4 regions of the Streptomyces sp. NPDC058576 genome follow, and region 4 is predicted to be linked to each of the others. Evidence: riboswitches for the same ligand, from Rfam matches in the RefSeq annotation. Region 4 holds a riboswitch; each other region holds the start of a gene.
What was found. Region 4 has a riboswitch for cyclic di-AMP ahead of ACFWRV_RS02825 (C40 family peptidase). Riboswitches for the same ligand answer to the same signal wherever they lie in the genome.
Positions count from the first base shown of each region.

Region 1: another riboswitch for cyclic di-AMP. It lies ahead of ACFWRV_RS28580 (transglycosylase SLT domain-containing protein); the one in region 4 lies ahead of ACFWRV_RS02825 (C40 family peptidase).
Region 2: another riboswitch for cyclic di-AMP. It lies ahead of ACFWRV_RS12085 (transglycosylase family protein); the one in region 4 lies ahead of ACFWRV_RS02825 (C40 family peptidase).
Region 3: another riboswitch for cyclic di-AMP. It lies ahead of ACFWRV_RS25120 (peptidoglycan DD-metalloendopeptidase family protein); the one in region 4 lies ahead of ACFWRV_RS02825 (C40 family peptidase).

Region 1 covers NZ_JBHXPF010000053.1:13,631-17,833, reverse strand. Annotated here, with positions in the region: gene ACFWRV_RS28590 (SpoIIE family protein phosphatase) at 1-551, shown strand, start outside; gene ACFWRV_RS28585 (FAD-dependent oxidoreductase) at 581-1,972, opposite strand; cyclic di-AMP (ydaO/yuaA leader) riboswitch at 2,425-2,612, shown strand; gene ACFWRV_RS28580 (transglycosylase SLT domain-containing protein) at 2,618-3,454, shown strand; gene ACFWRV_RS28575 (GMC oxidoreductase) at 3,613-4,203, shown strand, end outside.
Region 2 covers NZ_JBHXPF010000012.1:36,123-40,325, reverse strand. Annotated here, with positions in the region: gene ACFWRV_RS12095 (cytochrome P450) at 1-821, shown strand, start outside; gene ACFWRV_RS12090 (transglycosylase family protein) at 1,009-2,043, shown strand; cyclic di-AMP (ydaO/yuaA leader) riboswitch at 2,331-2,513, shown strand; gene ACFWRV_RS12085 (transglycosylase family protein) at 2,519-3,226, shown strand; gene eno (phosphopyruvate hydratase) at 3,550-4,203, shown strand, end outside.
Region 3 covers NZ_JBHXPF010000040.1:32,504-36,706, reverse strand. Annotated here, with positions in the region: gene ACFWRV_RS25130 (STM4011 family radical SAM protein) at 1-93, shown strand, start outside; gene ACFWRV_RS25125 (SGNH/GDSL hydrolase family protein) at 102-929, opposite strand; gene ACFWRV_RS25120 (peptidoglycan DD-metalloendopeptidase family protein) at 1,091-2,047, opposite strand; cyclic di-AMP (ydaO/yuaA leader) riboswitch at 2,051-2,211, opposite strand; gene ACFWRV_RS25115 (tyrosine-protein phosphatase) at 2,658-3,470, shown strand; gene ACFWRV_RS25110 (DUF6126 family protein) at 3,490-3,663, opposite strand; gene ACFWRV_RS25105 (helix-turn-helix domain-containing protein) at 3,728-4,203, opposite strand, start outside.
Region 4 covers NZ_JBHXPF010000002.1:274,264-278,466, forward strand. Annotated here, with positions in the region: gene ACFWRV_RS02810 (ATP-binding protein) at 89-520, shown strand; gene ACFWRV_RS02815 (LysR family transcriptional regulator) at 552-1,493, opposite strand; gene ACFWRV_RS02820 (LysE family translocator) at 1,568-2,215, shown strand; gene ACFWRV_RS02825 (C40 family peptidase) at 2,281-2,751, opposite strand; cyclic di-AMP (ydaO/yuaA leader) riboswitch at 2,755-2,919, opposite strand; gene ACFWRV_RS02830 (hypothetical protein) at 3,405-3,710, opposite strand; gene ACFWRV_RS02835 (ATP-dependent Clp protease proteolytic subunit) at 3,748-4,203, opposite strand, start outside.

The DNA.
Region 1 (4,203 bases), on a different contig from region 4:
AGGAGGTGATGAGCGGGACGAACCGACTGCTCATCGACCTGGACCCGGGACAGTTCGCGAGCTGCTGCTACATCGCCCTCGACCCGGCCACCGGCGTGGCCCGTGCCGTACGGGCAGGGCATCCGCAGCCCGTGCTGCGGCGGCCCGACGGCCGGACGGAAGTGCTGGACCTGCCCGGCGGCATCGTGCTCGGGATCGACGGGGACGCGGCCTACCCGGTCACCGAGATGCGGCTCGAACCGGGCGCGATGCTCGCGCTGTTCACGGACGGGCTGATCGAGCGCCCCGGGACGGACATCGACGAGGGGATCGAGCGGCTGCGGGCGACCGTCGAGCGCATCGGCGCGGTCCCCCTGGCCGACACCGCCGACCAGGTCATCGGCGAGGCGAGAGCGGCCACCGACCGCCCCGACGACATCGCGATCCTGCTGGCCGCCCGCTGGGCCGACGCCCCGGAGGTCCGTCGGCCCCGGACGGTGCGGGAGCCCGGGCCCGACCTGTGGCGCACGTTCAGGAGGCCGGACCCGGGGCGTCCTGCGGCGGATACCTAGGTCCGGCCTCCTGGAAGGCGTTCTGTCGGTCAGGCGTCGGCGGGCAGCTCGGCCGGCACGAAGGCGCCGGAGGCCCCCAGCATGCCCTCGCGGTCCACGACCTTGATCCGCTCGCGGCCCTGGGCCGCACCGAGCGCCTGCTCGTGGGCGTCCAGCTGGTGCCAGCCCTCCCAGGTCGTGTAGCGGACGCCCCGGCCTTCCAGGAAGGCCTCGACGGCCTCCGGGGCGGGCGTGGCCGGCTCGGGCAGACGGCCGGCGGCACGGTCCTCCAGGAGGCAGGCGACCGTCTCGTTGGCGTCGCCCTTGGTGTGCCCGATCAGACCGATCGGACCGCGCTTGATCCAGCCCGTGACGTAGACGGAGCTCATGTGCTCCTCACCGGCGATGACACGTCCCGCCTCGTGCGGGACGGTGCCGGAGGTCACGTCGAAGGGGAGCTTGGGCAGCTCCTCCGAGTAGTAGCCGACGGCACGGTAGACGCTCTGGATGTCCCAGTCGGTGAACTGACCGGTGCCCCGGACGTTGCCGGTGCCGTCCAGCTCGGTGCGCTCGGTGCGCAGCGCCACGACCTTGCCGTCCTCGCCGAGGATCTCGACCGGGGACTCGAAGAAGTGCAGGAACAGCTTGTGCGGGCGGTCGCCGACATCGCGGATCGCCCAGTTCTCCAGGGTCTGCGCGACCATGTTGGCCTGCTTGTTCTCCCGGCGGGTCGCGATGGAGCCCTCGTCGTACTCGATGTCCTCGGGGTTGACGATGACCTCGATGTTGGGGGAGTGGTCCAGCTCCCGCAGCTCCATGGGGCTGAACTTGGCCTGCGCCGGGCCACGCCGCCCGAACACATGCACCTCCAGCGCCTTGTTCTGCTGGAGGCCCTGGTACACGTTGTCCGGGATCTCGGTGGGCAGCAGCTCGTCGGCCGTCTTGGCCAGGATGCGGGCCACGTCCAGGGCCACGTTCCCGACGCCGAGCACGGCGACCTTCTCCGCGGTGAGCGGCCAGGTGCGGGGCACCTCGGGGTGCCCGTCGTACCAGGAGACGAACTCGGCCGCGCCGTAGGAGCCGTCCAGCTCGATGCCGGGGGTGTCGAGCGCGCGGTCGGCCTCGGCGCCGGTGGAGAAGATCACCGCGTCGTAGAACGACCGCAGGTCGTCCAGGCCGATGTCGTGCGGGTAGCTCACGTTGCCGAAGAGCCGGATCTGGGGCTTGTCCAGCACCTGGTGCAGGGCCTTGACGATGCCCTTGATCCGCGGGTGGTCGGGGGCCACGCCGTAACGGATCAGGCCGAAGGGCGCGGGCATGCGCTCGAAGAGGTCGATGGAGACCCCCGGGTCCTGGCAGACCTCGGATTTGAGCAGCGCGTCCGCAGCGTAGATACCGGCGGGGCCGGCTCCGACAATGGCGACGCGGACGGGGCGTGTCATGGCGTGGTGATCCTTCGGGGCGGGCGAACGCGGGCAGGTACAGCGTACGTCGGAGGTAAGGGTTGGCTTACTAGTCTCCACCCCACACCGTAAGCGATCGCCGCGCGGGACCCTCGACCGCCCCTGCGCAGGGTGACCGATTAGTCCGCTTTATTATGCCTATATGGTCGATTTGTTTCTTTTGCGCTTCTCATCCATAAACAGTCCCGATGGTGTTGTTGAGGCATTTGCCTGGGCCCGTTTTCACCATCGCGCCGAGGGAGTGGTGAGCGTCACGTCCGCGAGGGCGGACGCGGAAGCGGAGGCATCGGTTCCCTTCTGTGCGAAGAAAGTTGACGCCGTGACGGCGTCGCCCGATCCGGGAATTCCGTTATTCGATCATGTGCGGAAAAGGGAATCCGGAATGCGGGGCTTGTTCCGTCCGATGTTTCTCGCCTACGGTCACCGTCAATCCGGATGGAACGCCGAATCCTGCCGCCGTCCGGGAATCCGAAACCCACTCACGTACGGCAGGAGCGGGGGACCCAGGTAAGCCGCCGATCCGTAACCGGAACGGCTTGGGGTGAAGTCGCACGACCGTGCGGCCAGACATCTCCCGTCTGAACCCGACAGCTCACCTCGCAGGCGCCGGAGAGGAAATCCCCCATGCCCGCACAGGGTAAGCACCGCCGTCCCAAGTCCACCTCGCTGAGCCGCGGCCTCGCCGCCGTGACCACCGGTGGGGCCGTACTCGCCCTCCCGGTGATCGGCGCCACCAGCGCCTTCGCGGCCCCCGCGCCCGCCGCCGCGCCGCAGGCCGTGGCTCCCGCCTCGGTGTCGCCGCAGGCGAATTCCGCCGCGAAGGCCGCCCCCGCCCAGCATTCCGTGGTGGCCGGCGAAACTCTTTCCAAGATCGCCCGCGAGCATTCCGTCAGCGGCGGCTGGGAGAAGCTGTACGAAGGCAACCGGAAGATCGTCGGAGGGAATCCCGACCTTATTCACCCCGGTATCAAGCTGGTTCTCGGAGCCAAGGCCGCCGCCCCGTCGGACGACAAGGCCGCCAAGGCCTCCCCGTCCGCCGCACGTGGCGCGTCGGCGGACCGGGCCGACCGTTCGGAGCGCATCGAGGCCGCCCCGGTGGCCAAGGCCGCGCCGGCCGCCGAGAAGGAGGCCGTGACCTACACGAACGACCTCGACGGCTGGATCAAGGAGTCCCTGGCGGTCATGGCCGAGCAGGGCATCCCCGGCACCTACGAGGGCATCCACCGCAACATCATGCGCGAGTCCTCGGGCAACCCGGCCGCCATCAACAACTGGGACTCCAACGCCGTCAAGGGCACCCCGTCCAAGGGCCTGCTCCAGGTCATCGACCCGACCTTCCAGGCCTACCACGTGCCCGGCACCTCGACCGACAGCTACGACCCGGTCGCCAACATCACGGCCGCCTGCAACTACGCCGCGGACCGGTACGGCTCGATCGACAACGTCTTCGGCGCCTACTGATCCTCGCGCGACCGAACACCAGGAGCCCCGGACCGCACGGTCCGGGGCTCCCGTGTCGTCCCGGGGTGTCGCCGGGAAGTTACCCCCAAGTTTCTCGTGACTTGCCACGCATTCGGCAGTAGAACCTGTTGCACTCTGTCGAGAGTGAGGAACGTCACATGCGCGAAAATGCCATGCAGGACAGCGAGACCAAGGGTGTCTCGCGTCGAAGATTCATCACTGGAACAGGTTCTCTTCTGGGCGCCGCGGCGATGGCCGGGCACACCACGCCGGCGTGGGCGCGTGTCCGTGCGGCGGCAGCGCCGATCGGATCCGGGGCCCGGGTGCCTGTCCTGGTCGTCGGCACCGGATACGGCGGCTCCGTGGCCGCTCTCCGGCTCGCCCAGGCCGGAACGGACGTCCACATGATCGAGATGGGCATGGCCTGGGACACCCCCGGCGCGGACGGCAAGATCTTCGCCAACACCACCAGGCCGGACGACCGCTCCTTCTGGCTGCGCACCCGGACCAAGCAGCCGCTGAGCAACTTCCTCGGCTTCCCCATCGACAAGAACGTCAACCGCTACACCGGCATCCTCGACGCCGAGGAGTTCGGCGGCATCACGGTCTACCAGGGCCGGGGCGTCGGCGGTGGCTCCCTGGTCAACGGCGGCATGGCCGTCACCCCGCGCCGGGAGAACTTCGGCGCCATCCTCCCGACGGTCAACGCCGCGGAGATGTACGCCACCTACTACCCGCGCGCCAACAGC
Region 2 (4,203 bases), on a different contig from region 4:
TCTACGCCATCTGCGACCTGCTCGGCGTCCCGCGCGAGGACCAGGACGACTTCCGGGACTGGGCGGGCATGATGATCCGGCACGGTGGCGGGCCGCGCGGCGGGGTCGCCAGGTCGGTGAAGAAGATGCGCGGCTATCTCGCCGAACTCATCCACCGCAAGAGGGAGGATCCGGGCGACGACCTGATCTCCGGGCTGATCCGGGCCAGCGACCACGGCGAGCACCTCACGGAGAACGAGGCGGCCGCCATGGCGTTCATCCTTCTCTTCGCCGGGTTCGAGACGACGGTCAATCTGATCGGGAACGGGATGTACGCGCTGCTGCGCCACCCCGAGCAGCGCGCCGCGCTGCAGGCTTCCCTGAACGCCGGGGAGAGCGCGCTGCTGACCACCGGGATCGAGGAACTGCTCCGGTTCGACGGGCCGGTCGAGATGGCGACCTGGCGGTACGCCACCGAGGCGCTGACCCTGGGCGGCGAGGAGATCGCCGCCGGGGACCCCGTACTGGTGGTGCTGGCGGCCGCCGACCGCGACCCGGAGCGGTTCACGGATCCGGACACTCTGGACCTCGCACGGCGTGACAATCAGCACCTCGGTTACGGGCACGGCATCCACTACTGCCTGGGGGCGCCGCTGGCCCGTCTGGAAGGGCAGACCGCGCTGGCCACGCTCCTGAGGCGCCTTCCTGACCTGCGACTTGCGGAAGAACCTGCCGATTTGCGCTGGCGCGGCGGGCTCATCATGCGCGGACTGCGCACCCTTCCCGTCGCGTTCGAATCGGGAGGCCGTTCCGAAAAAAGTGACGGACTGTCAACTCTGTGACTTTCACGTGATCTGCGCTGCATCGACTTGTGACACACGTTCGAGTCCCGCTAGGTTCACGGTTCGACGCGTCGGCCGCACCTTGCTCACGCGTCACTTGCGCGCCGACGCAGACACGGAATCCCCACGGAATCCCGCTGCGCGGCGCTCAGGTCACTCGCTTGTCAGTCGCACGGAAGGCATACCCATGGGCTCCGCGAACGGCAGACACCGCCGCCCTCGCCAGGCACCGGCCATCGTCGTCGCCGCAGGCGTGACGGGATCGGCCATCGCCATCCCGCTGCTCGGTGCGAGCGGCGCAACCGCCGCCGAGGCCTCCACCTGGGACCGGGTCGCGGAGTGCGAGAGCGGCGGCATGTGGAGCGCCGACCTCGGCAACGGCTATTACGGCGGGCTCCAGTTCTCGCAGGAGACCTGGTCGGCGTACGGCGGCACGGCGTTCGCGCCCCGCGCCGACCTCGCCAGCCGCTCGCAGCAGATCTCCGTCGCCGAGAAGGTCCTGGACGACCAGGGCCCGAAGGCGTGGCCCAGCTGTGCGGTGATCTCCGGGCTCGCGGTGGACGGCAGCCTGCCCGGCGTCGACCCGGGCACCTCGCCGTCCCCCGACCCGTCCGCCGATCCGTCGGAGGACCCCTCGGCCTCGCCGACGGGCGAGGCGGACGCAACCGGCGAAGCGGATGAATCCGGCAAGTCCGGGGAAACCGATGAGTCCGGCAAGGGTCAGAAGGAGAAGGGCAAGGACAAGGGTGACGGTGCGGGGGAGGAGAGCGATGCTCCGGACTCCTCCGTGACGCCCTCCGACCCGCCGCCCTCCGGCACCCCCGACGCCTCGGACCCCTCCGCCGCCCCCGACGCCTCGAACGGCAAGGGCGGCAAGCACCGCGGCGCCCCCGCGCCCGAGGAGGCCGACGCGGACCGGCGGGACGGCCCCCGCGAATCCGGTCGGCACGCCTCGCGCGGCGACGGCGACGCGCGGGACGGCGACGCGGCGACCGCCGACGGGTACACGGTGCGGGCCGGCGACAACCTCTGGGCGATCGCTGACGCACAGGAACTCCCCCAGGGCTGGAGCGGCCTGTACGAGGCCAACAAGGACCTCCTGGGCTCCGACCCGGACCTGATCCTGCCCGGACAGAACCTGGATCTGGGGCTGGACGGGAGTGCCGGCCAGGCTGCGTCGGAGAGCGGCGAGGAGCCCGCCGGGGCGCCCGTAGCCAACTGATGCAATTCGGGAAAAAGCCCCGAAAGTAGAGGCAGTTAAGAGGCCTATGTCCACTTTGCGTAAGTGAGACATGGGTCTCTTTGCTTCAACTCGTGCGTCTCGCCCGGCCGATCCGGGCGAATCACCCCCGACCTGCGGAAACGACCCGCCGACCACCGCGAGTTCGGGCTGATTGCCCCCTATGTCCATCTTTGAATGTCGGGGTTGCCTGTGTTTACGGTCTAACCGCTCGCACCGCGGGCCCCGTCGACCGTCACGCCGAATCCTGCCGTCGGTCGAAGGGAACAGACGCGTAAGCGCCGTAGGCAGGAGCGGGGGACCCAGGTAAGCCGCCGGGTCCGGACGCCTCGTCGAGAAGACGGGGACGTACGGGACCGGCTAGGGGTGAAGTCGTGCGCAAGACCGCGCGACCGGGCAACTCATCAGCCCGAACCCGACAGCTCACCTCGTAGGCGTCGGTGAGGAGATTCGTTCCATGCTGCTGAACAGCAAGGGCAAGCACCGCCGCCCGTCCAAGGTCACCCGTATCGCCACCCTCGCGGGTGTCGCCGGTGCCGCCGTCGCCGTCCCGCTGATGGGCGCGACCAACGCCTCCGCCGCCTCCGTCGAGACCTGGGACGCCGTCGCCCAGTGCGAGTCCGGCGGCAACTGGTCCATCAACACCGGCAACGGCTACTACGGCGGACTGCAGTTCTCGCAGTCCAGCTGGGCCGCCGCCGGTGGTACGCAGTACGCCTCGCGCGCCGACCTGGCCTCCAAGGACCAGCAGATCGCCGCCGCCGAGAAGCTTCTCGACCTGCAGGGCCCGGGCGCCTGGGCCTGCGCCGGCGCCGGCGGCCTCACCAACGACGGTGTGGACCCGGGCGTGAACCCCGGCGGCTCCGGCCAGTCCGAGAGCAAGCCCGAGCAGGCGCAGCCCGAGCGCCAGGCCGAGCAGCCCACCACGCGCAGCGAGCAGCGCGAGGCCCCCGAGGCCGAGAGCAAGAAGACCGTCACCACCCCGACCGGCGAGAAGGTCCAGAAGGGCGACGGCGAGTACAAGGTCAAGGCCGGCGACACCCTGAGCAAGATCGCCGACAAGGAAGGTGTCAAGGGCGGCTGGAGCAAGCTCTTCAAGCTCAACGACGACATCGTCAAGGAAGCGGACCTGATCTTCCCGGGTCAGCAGCTCCACCTGAAGTAATCGCCGTCTCTCCTCCCCGGAGGGGAAGGGTCCGGCGGCACTTCCCCTCGCACGGCTTCCCGGCCCGGCGCGCTCTTCCCCCCAGCGCGTCGGGCCGGGTTCTGCGTGAGCGGCAGGCGTCCGGAGGTCCGCATGTGTTCACCTCTTGGTGTTACCGCTCAGTAGATTTCTAGAGTTTTGTCCCGTGATGCAGGTTCTTGGGTCCTTTTTCGTCCCAGGAGGCGGGCGGTCGGCCGGCCGACGCGGCCGGGCCGGATAGGCTCGTGTCGCAAGGCCACAGTGACCCTGCACAACCAGTGTCAGATCCCAGAAGGAGATGCCTCGTGCCGTCCATCGACGTCGTCGTAGCCAGGGAAATCCTCGACTCCCGGGGCAACCCCACGGTCGAGGTCGAGGTTGGCCTCGACGACGGCAGCACGGGTCGTGCTGCCGTTCCGTCCGGCGCCTCCACCGGTGCGTTCGAGGCTGTTGAGCTTCGCGACGGTGACCCCAACCGCTACCAGGGCAAGGGCGTCGAGAAGGCCGTCCTCGCCGTCATCGAGCAGATCGGCCCGGAGCTCGTCGGGTACGACGCCACCGAGCAGCGCCTCATCGACCAGGCGATGTTCGACCTGGACGCCACCGAGAACAAGGCCTCGCTCGGCGCGAACGCCATCCTCGGCGTCTCGCTGGCCGTCGCGCACGCCGCCTCCGAGGCGTCCGACCTGCCGCTCTTCCGCTACCTCGGCGGCCCGAACGCGCACCTGCTGCCCGTTCCGATGATGAACATCCTGAACGGCGGCTCGCACGCCGACTCCAACGTGGACATCCAGGAGTTCATGATCGCGCCGATCGGCGCGGAGTCCTTCTCCGAGGCCCTGCGCTGGGGCGCGGAGATCTACCACACGCTGAAGAAGGTCCTCAAGACCAAGGGCCTGTCCACCGGACTCGGCGACGAGGGCGGCTTCGCCCCGAACCTGGAGTCCAACCGCGCCGCC
Region 3 (4,203 bases), on a different contig from region 4:
CGGATACCCGCCGGGTACGGCACGGGCACGCCGCCGGACGGGCTCGTCGTGCCGAACCCGTCCCGGCGTGCGCTTCCGCTGCTGGAGCCCTGAGGGGCCCGCTAGAGCGGCAGCAGGTCCGGGCGCTTCGCCGCGACGTGGTCCCCGGAGGACTCGCCGCGCAGCCGCCGGCCGATCCAGGGCACCAGGTATTCGCGGGCCCACTGGATGTTGTCGCGCCGCTCGTCGAAGGGACGGCGCAGGGCCTGCGGCGGCCAGGGCTGGTCCGGGTCGGCGGGCACGTCGTGGCCGAGGACCTGGGCGGCGCGCAGCGCGACCCGGGTGTGGCCCTCGGGCGACAGGTGCAGCCGGTCGGCGTCCCACGCGCGCCGGTCCTGGACGGACCGCAGCGACCACAGGTCCAGCACGGGGCACCGGTAGCGGTCGGCGATGGCCCGCAGATGGACGTTGTACGTGGCGATCTTGCCGCGCATGTGGCGCAGCACCGGAACGCCCCGGGTGTCGAAGCCGGTGGTGACCATGACCGTGCCGACGGCGTTGCTCAGGTCGGCGACGGCCCGCTCGAAGCGTTCGGCGAGATCGTCGGGGTCGGTGCCGGGCCGGATGATGTCGTTGCCGCCCGCGCAGAAGCTGACCAGGTCGGGAGCCAGTTCCTTGGCGCGCGGGATCTGCTCCTCGACGATCTGGTCGAGGAGACGTCCTCGTACGGCGAGATTGGCGTAGCGGAAGTCCCCGTGGGGTGAGTACTCGGGGCCGGTCGCCCCGTCGGGGGCCGGGAGCCGGTCGGCGAGGAGCACCGCGAAGCGGTCCGCCCAGCCGAGATAGGTCCCGCCGGGGCCGGGGTCGCCGACGCCCTCGGTGAAACTGTCGCCAATCGCCGCGTACGACCCGATGATGTGCTGCTGGTTGTTTCTCGAATCGTCTGCCACAACCACGTATCCTGCATCGTTCGATGTGACCTACGCGACCGTAATACGGGGTTGACGGGTGGTGAGATAGACCACCCGGTCAGTTTTTGGTAAAGCCGGAATAAAGAGAGGGGCGGTACGCCGCCGCGCACCGCCCCTCGGACACTTCTCGTCGTGCTGGGTCAGACGGAGACGCCGTGCTGACGGAGGTACGCGACGGGGTCGACGTCCGAGCCGTAGCTCGGGCCGGTGCGGACCTCGAAGTGGAGGTGCGGGCCGGTGGAGTTGCCGGTGGAGCCGGAGAGGCCTATCTGCTGTCCGCCGGTGACGGTCTGGCCGACCGAGACGTTCAGCGAGGACTGGTGGGCGTACTGGGAGTACATGCCGTCCTCGTGCTGGATGACGACCTCGTTGCCGTACGAGCCGCTGTTGCCGGCCGAGACCACGGTGCCCGGGCCGATGGCGAGGACGGGGGTGCCGGAGGCGGCCTGGAAGTCCGAGCCGGTGTGGTAGCCGCTGGACCAGCTGGCGCCGGAAGCGCGGTACTGGGTGGTGACGTTGGCGTTGGCCAGCGGGGCGGACCAGCCGGAGCCGGTGGCCTCGGAGGAGCCGGTCTGAGCCGAGTCGCCGGAGCCCTCGGAGTCGTCGGCGGAGATCGTGTCGCCCTTCGGGGCTTCCTTCGGCGCGGCCTTCGGGGCCGGTTCGGCCTTCTTCGGGGCGGCCTTGGGGGCCGCGGACTTCTCGGCCGGAGCGGAGCCCTTGGCGCCGAGGGTCAGCTTCATGCCCGGGTGGATCAGGCCGGGGTCGTCGCCGACGGTGGAGCGGTTGTCCTGGTAGAGCTTCTCCCACCCGCCCTTGAGCTGGTGCTCGGCGGCGATCTTCGACAGGTAGTCGCCGGAGACGACGGCGTACGTCTTCGGGGCGGCCTTCGACGCGGCGGGGGCGGCGGCCGGAGCGGTGTGCGCGGCGGCGACCGAGGCGGCGGCCGGCTTCGCGGCCGGGGCGGCCTGGTCCGCGGCGTTCGCGGCGGTGGCGCCGATGAGCGGGAGGGCGAGTGCGGCGCCGCCGGTACCTGCGGCGAGGACGCCGCGGGAGATCGGGCCGGACTTGGGACGACGGTGCTTACCCTTTGCGGGCATGGGGAAGTTCCTCTCCGGCGCCTGCGAGGTGAGCTGTCGGGTTCGGGCTGGAGATGCCCGGTCGCGTTGCGGCGACTTCACCCCTAGCCGGTCCGGATCACTCCGGATCGGCGGCTTACCTGGTTCCCCCGCTCCTGCCACACGTGAGTGGGTGGGTGCGAATTCCGGGCGGCGGCAGGATTAGGCGATCCGTCCGGATTGACGGTGACCGTAAACCGGTCAGGACGGGCGGAACAAGCCATCGGTTGCGCGCCGGAATCATCGATTCGATATCGCTCCGGATTTCCGGTCACACTCCGTGGATTACGGATCTTGGATTTCCGTACGGGCAACGGGAATGCCTCGGGACGCGCTCACCACGGACCGTCACGGATATGATCCCGCTCACCTCCGGAATACCATCTCCCCCATTAGCGGGGCATGTTCTGCGAAATGCACCAATACGGACATGCTGTGGGCGGCACTCCTGACGCCGCGTCAGGCAGGACCGCCCGGCACTCCGCACCGGGGAGGCAACCGTGATGATTTTCCGCCGAATCGATGTCGTATCGTCACGGGAGCGCCCTCGCCGGCGAGCCGCGCCGACGCCAGAGATCACAGAGGAGCCCCCGTGACGCAGCAGGTGCCGCAGGTCCCGCCGACAGAGACCGCGCTGAGCGGAGTCCGCAACTTCCGCGACGTGGGCGGGCTCCCCACCACGGACGGGCGGCACACCGCCTTCGGACGGCTCTACCGCAGCGGCCACCTGGCGCACGCCACCGCCGAGGACGCGGTCTTCCTCGGCGGGCTGGGACTGCATACGATCTTCGACTTCCGCCACTCCGCCGACCACCGGCTCGACGGGTACGACATCGAGCTGGCCGGTGTCCGCAATGTCAGCATTCCGCTCTCGGACCCGGCCGACGGCGCGGAGTTCTGGCGGCTGGTGGGCGACGGGAACATCGAGCAGCTGCGCTCGGTCCTCGCGGACGGCAAGGGCGTCGACCGCATGATCCGGATGTACCGCGCGACGATCGAGGACCGCACCGCCGAGCACAGCCGCGTCCTGCACGCCCTGGCCGAGGACAGCGTCCCGGCGCTGATGCACTGCGCGGCGGGCAAGGACCGGGCCGGCCTCTCGATCGCGGTCGCCCTGCTGGCGGTCGGGGTCCGGCCGGAGGCGATCGAGGAGGACTACCTCAAGTCCAACGACCTCCACCGCCGGTACAAGGTGAAGCGCACCGACACGTCCCGGGCCGGTATGTCGCCCGAGGTGATGGAGCTGCTGGACCCGCTCTTCGGGGCGCGGCCCGCCTACCTCGCGGCGGCCTTCACAGCCATCGAGGAGAACTGGGGAACGACGGACCGCTACCTGTCCGAAGGACTGAAGGTCTCCCCCGAGACCCGCGAGCGGCTGCGCGAGCGCCTGCTCGACCAGGGCTGACCCCTCCGGCGGAGTGCCGTCACTTGCTCCCGGCCACCACGAAGAGCAGGTAGAGGAAGGCCGCGATCACGTGGCCCGCCACCAGGTAGGCGAAGAGCCGGATGACGACTCCGCGCGGCATCCGCTTCTCCTGCGGGTCCTCGTTCGCGCGGCGTCCGGGGCCCAGGGGGTCATAGTGTTCGGAATCGGACATGACGGTCCTCTCTGTCGGCCTGGCGGCCGGTGGAGCGAAGGATGGAGCCGGCGGGGACGGCCGGTCAGCGCACGCGCAGGCCGCTGCCGAGACAGAGCTCCGCGGCGGGGCTCTGCAGCAGGGAGTGGACGAAGAGCAGCTCCGCGCCGCAGCGGTCGACGGCCGCGATCCGGTGCGGGGTGAGGGAGTCGAAGTGGGCGCTGTCGCCGGGTTCGAGGTCGTGGACGGTGTCGCCGAGGCCGACCCGCAGCCGGCCCTCCAGAACGTACAGCCACTCCTCGCCGGGGTGGACCCGGACCAGGTCGCCCTGGGCCCCGTACGGGACACGCACCCGCAGCGCCTGCATCGCGCGGCCGGAGCCACCCGCCTGCCGGTACATCCAGCCGTCGGCCTCCGCCCCCTCGAAGCCACCGCCGCGGATGATCGCGTCCCGTTCGGGCGGCTGCTCGCCGAGCAGCTCGGAGACCGTCGTACCGTAGATGCGGGCGAGCCCCAGCAGCATGGGCAGCGAGGGCTGCCTGCGGCCGGTCTCCAGCCGGG
Region 4 (4,203 bases):
ACAGGGAGCTGCATCGATGGCAATCTGGCGCGAAGCACAATCCTGGCCGACCGTCGGTCGGCCGGGGCGGGAAAGGGACGGCGTCGCCATGGCAGACCATCAGGAAGCAACCGTCACTCTGCCGAGCGATCCGGTCTCGGTCTCCTCGGCCCGCAGACATGTCGCCAGGACCCTGACCCAATGGGGCCTGCCCGACGACAGCGAGTTCGCCGACACCATCCGCCTGATCGTCTCGGAGCTGGCCACCAACGCCGTTCAGCACACCTTCGGCCAGTCGCCCACCTTCACCGTGGATCTGCGCCTCGAACGCGACGAGGAGCTGTATCTCGGCGTCACGGACAGTCACCCCCGCTGGCCGCAGCGACTGCCCGCCGCCGTACGGCAGGACAACGGGCGCGGCATGGTCATCATCCGGGCACTGGCCAAGGAGCGCGGCGGGCGGCTCCAGGTCACCCCGACCGCCGAGGGCGGCAAGACGGTCTGGATCGCGCTCCCGTGGGTCGTCGCCGTCCAGGGCTGATCCCGGCGGAGCACGGGGAGAGCCGGGGGCGTCAGCCCGCGGACGGCCGATTCGCCGGTGCTGCCGTGCCGCCACGGCCGAAGCCGCTGCGCAGCAGCGCGAGCAGCGTCCCGGCAGCCGCGCTCGACCGGTCGCCCCGGTGCGCGACCGAGATGGTCCTCCGGAACGACGCGGGCTCCAGTCGACGGACCGACAGCGGGGCCGCCGCCATCGAGGCGACCATCTCCGGCACCACCGCCACCCCGAGACCCGCACTGACCAGCGCGCACACCAGCGCGTACCCGGGCGATTCGCAGACCACCGCGGGCGTCGCCCCGGCCTCGGCGAGCGCGCTCTCGACCCCGTGCCGGGGCGGGTGAGTGGGCGCGCTGCTGATCAGCGGCCGCCCCGCCAGCTCGCTGACCGGCAGCCGACCGGTGCCCTCGGCGAGCCGGTGACCCGCCGAGGTGACCAGCACCAGCTCCTCGACCAGCAGGGGTTCGACGAGGACACCCACCGGCAGGGGGCCCGCCGTCGCCGGTTCATAGGCATGCGTCAGAGCGAGGTCCACCTCGCCCGCGACCACGGCGGCGACCCCGCCGGGCGGTTCGTACTCGGCGACGGTCAGCTCGACCTCCGGATGAGCCCGCCGGAACGCGCTGAGGACCGGGGGCAGCAGATGGATCCCGGCCGTCGTGAACGTCCCCACCCGCAGCCTGCCGCCCGAGAGCCCGGCCAGTTGCGCCAGCTCGTGCCGCGCCTGGTCCAGCTCGTCCAGCACCCGCCGGGCCCGGCCCGCCAGCAGTTCGCCCGCCGCCGTCAACCGCGCACCGCGATGGTGGCGCACCAGCAGCGCCGCCCCGGCCTCCCGCTCCAGCTTGGCCAGCTGCTGGGAGAGCGCGGGCGCGGTGTAGCCCAGGCGGGCGGCGGCCCGGGTGATCGATCCGGCCTCCGCGACCGCCACGAGTGCCGCGAGCCGTGTCGGGTCGTACATGAAAGCGTTCCTTTAGGTAGACCCAGAAGATTGCAAGTACACGCTAAAGGCTCCGCCGGTCCAAGGTGGACCTCATGGACGCACAACTGATCGCCTTCACGGGGGTCGCCGCCGGTATGGTCGCGCTGCCCGGCGCCGACTTCACCGTCGTCGTACGCAACGCCCTGGCCTCACGCGCCGCCGGCCTGGCCACCGCGCTCGGCGTCGCCGGGGGGCTGCTGGTGCACACCGCACTCGCGGTCGCCGGACTCGCCGCGGTGCTCGTGACGATGCCCGTGCTCTTCCGCACCGTCCAGCTGCTCGGCGGCGCGTACGTGCTCTACCTCGGGATCAGCACGCTGTACGCGATCCGGCGTCGCGGAGCGGCGGACGGCGACGGAACTCCCGAGGACGCGCCGGGGCGGCCCGTGCCCGGCGAGTTCGGACGCGCGGTGCGCCAGGGGTTCCTGACCAACGCGCTGAACCCCAAGGCCCCGGTCCTCTTCCTCAGTCTGCTGCCGCAGTTCGTGCCCGACGGCCAGCCGCCCCTGCCCCGGACCCTGTTGCTCGCGGCCCTCGTGGTGGTGCTGGCGCTGATCTGGTTCCCGGCCGTGGCCCTGCTCGTGGACCGGCTGGGCCGGTGGCTGCGCCGACCGCGTACCGCCCGCGCGATCGAGGGCGGCAGCGGTGTGGCGCTCACCGGTCTGGGACTCGCCCTGGTCACCGGCCCGCTGCTGCGCTGAGGACGTCGCGGGCGCCCTCAGCGGCCGCCCGTGACTCCCGCACGGAAAGAGCGTCCGGCCGGAGGTCAGCGGACCCTTCCGTACCAGACGCTCTTGGACCAGATTTTCGCCAGTCGCACCACGTCCCCCGATTTGGGGGAGTGCCAGATCTTCCCGGCCCCGGCGTAGATGCCCACGTGGTAGACGCTGCGCCCGGAATGGAAGAAGACGAGGTCGCCGCGTTTGCGCTGCGACTTCGCGATATGGCGGGTCTTGTTGTACTGCTGCTGTGCGGTGCGGGGAAGCTTCTTGCCGGCCTTCTTGAACGAGTAGACCGTCAGGCCCGAACAGTCGAAACGGCTGGGGCCGGCCGCTCCGTATTTGTAGGGAGCACCCTTCTTCGACGCGGCGACCTTCAGGGCCTTCGTCGAGTGAGCGGCGGCCTCGGCGTCGCTCACCATGCCGGGCGCCAGCATCGTGGACGTCACGGCCAGGGTGAGCACCGAGGCCGTACCGACCCGGGCGAACAGAGACGGGACATGAACCTGCGCAGACATGCGCAACCCTTCGTCAGCCGCCTGTGAAGGATGACCTGTCGGGTTCGGGCTGGCGAAGTTGCCCGGCCGCTTGACGCGGCTTCACCCCGAGGGCTTCCCGGTCTCCCGGTCGGCCCGTTGTGCTCGGGTCCTCCACTCCTGCCGATCCACTTCTGTCGACCAGTCATCCGGGCGGCGGCAGGACTCGGCGTCCGCCCGGACCGCCCCGCCGCGGTGGCGGGGGCTGTTCGTCCCAGGGATCTTGACGCACTCCGTGCCGGATTTCCGAGCTGAAACGGTGGTTTGTGAGTCTCCTCACCACTGATCCATTCAGGTGGACAGGCCCGATTCGCGCTCGCCGACGAGCCGGGCGCACACCCTCGTACCAGCGACGAAAGGGCGCATTTCGAGTACGGGCCGGGCGTCGAACGCAAGTTGAGCAGTCGCTCGCGCGGGTGATCTCCTACGCCGAACGAGCGAGGCAAATCGATCGCGGGACCGGGCGTGTCGTGCGGCGGGCGACCGGTCCGCCCCCGTTTGATGTCCTCCCCGCTCCAACAAGGCGCCCGCCCCGACCCCGTGAGGCCGTTCTGCCCGCTCCAACGGGGCGCTCGCCCCAGCCCCGTGAGGCGCTTCCGGCCGTCTCCGTATCGTGCTTCCGGGTGCGGAGCGGGTCAGTTCACCGTCGGCGGCATCGCGACCCGGCCCGCCCGGCGCTCCCCGTCCAGGACGCGCAGGGCCCGCGCCAGGGTGGCCGCGTGGAGCCGCGACTCGCCCCGCTCGTGCATCAGGGCCAGGGCGTCGCGCAGGGCCGCCGCGCCGGAGGCGAGGGCCTGGGCGGCTCGCAGCGCGCTGTAGGTGTCGCCGCCGTGGGCCGGGTTGATCCGGCCCACCTGGTCGAGCACGGCCAGATAGCAGTCGACGAACTCGCCCTCGGCGCGGGTCAGCGCGGGCAGGGGCGGGAACTCGGGTGGCTCCATCGGCGTTTCCCCTCGCGTCGTACGGCGGCCGGGAGAGTCAGCGGTTCTCCACGACGTGGTCGACCAGCCCGTAGGCGAGGGCGGCCTTCGCGTCGAGGATGGTGTCGCGCTCGATGTCGGCGGTGACCTGCTCCGCGGTCCGGCCCGTGTGCCGGACCAGCATGGCCGCGAACATCTCGCGGGTGCGCACCAGTTCGCGCGCGTGGATCTCCAGGTCGGACGGCTGGCCCCGCATCGGCTCCTCCAGCGCGGGCTGCTGAATGACTACCCGCGCGCCGGGCAGTGCATGTCGACGCCCCTTTGCCCCGGCCGCCAGCAGGGCCGCCGCGTAGGAGCCCGCCTGCCCCAGGCAGAAGGTCTCCACCTCGCAGGTCAGGAACCGCATCGTGTCGTAGACCGCGGCCATCGCCTGGAAGGTGCCGCCGGGTGAGTTGATGTAGAGCGACAGGGGCCGGTCCGGATCGGCGTGCTCCAGGTACATCAGCTGGGCGAT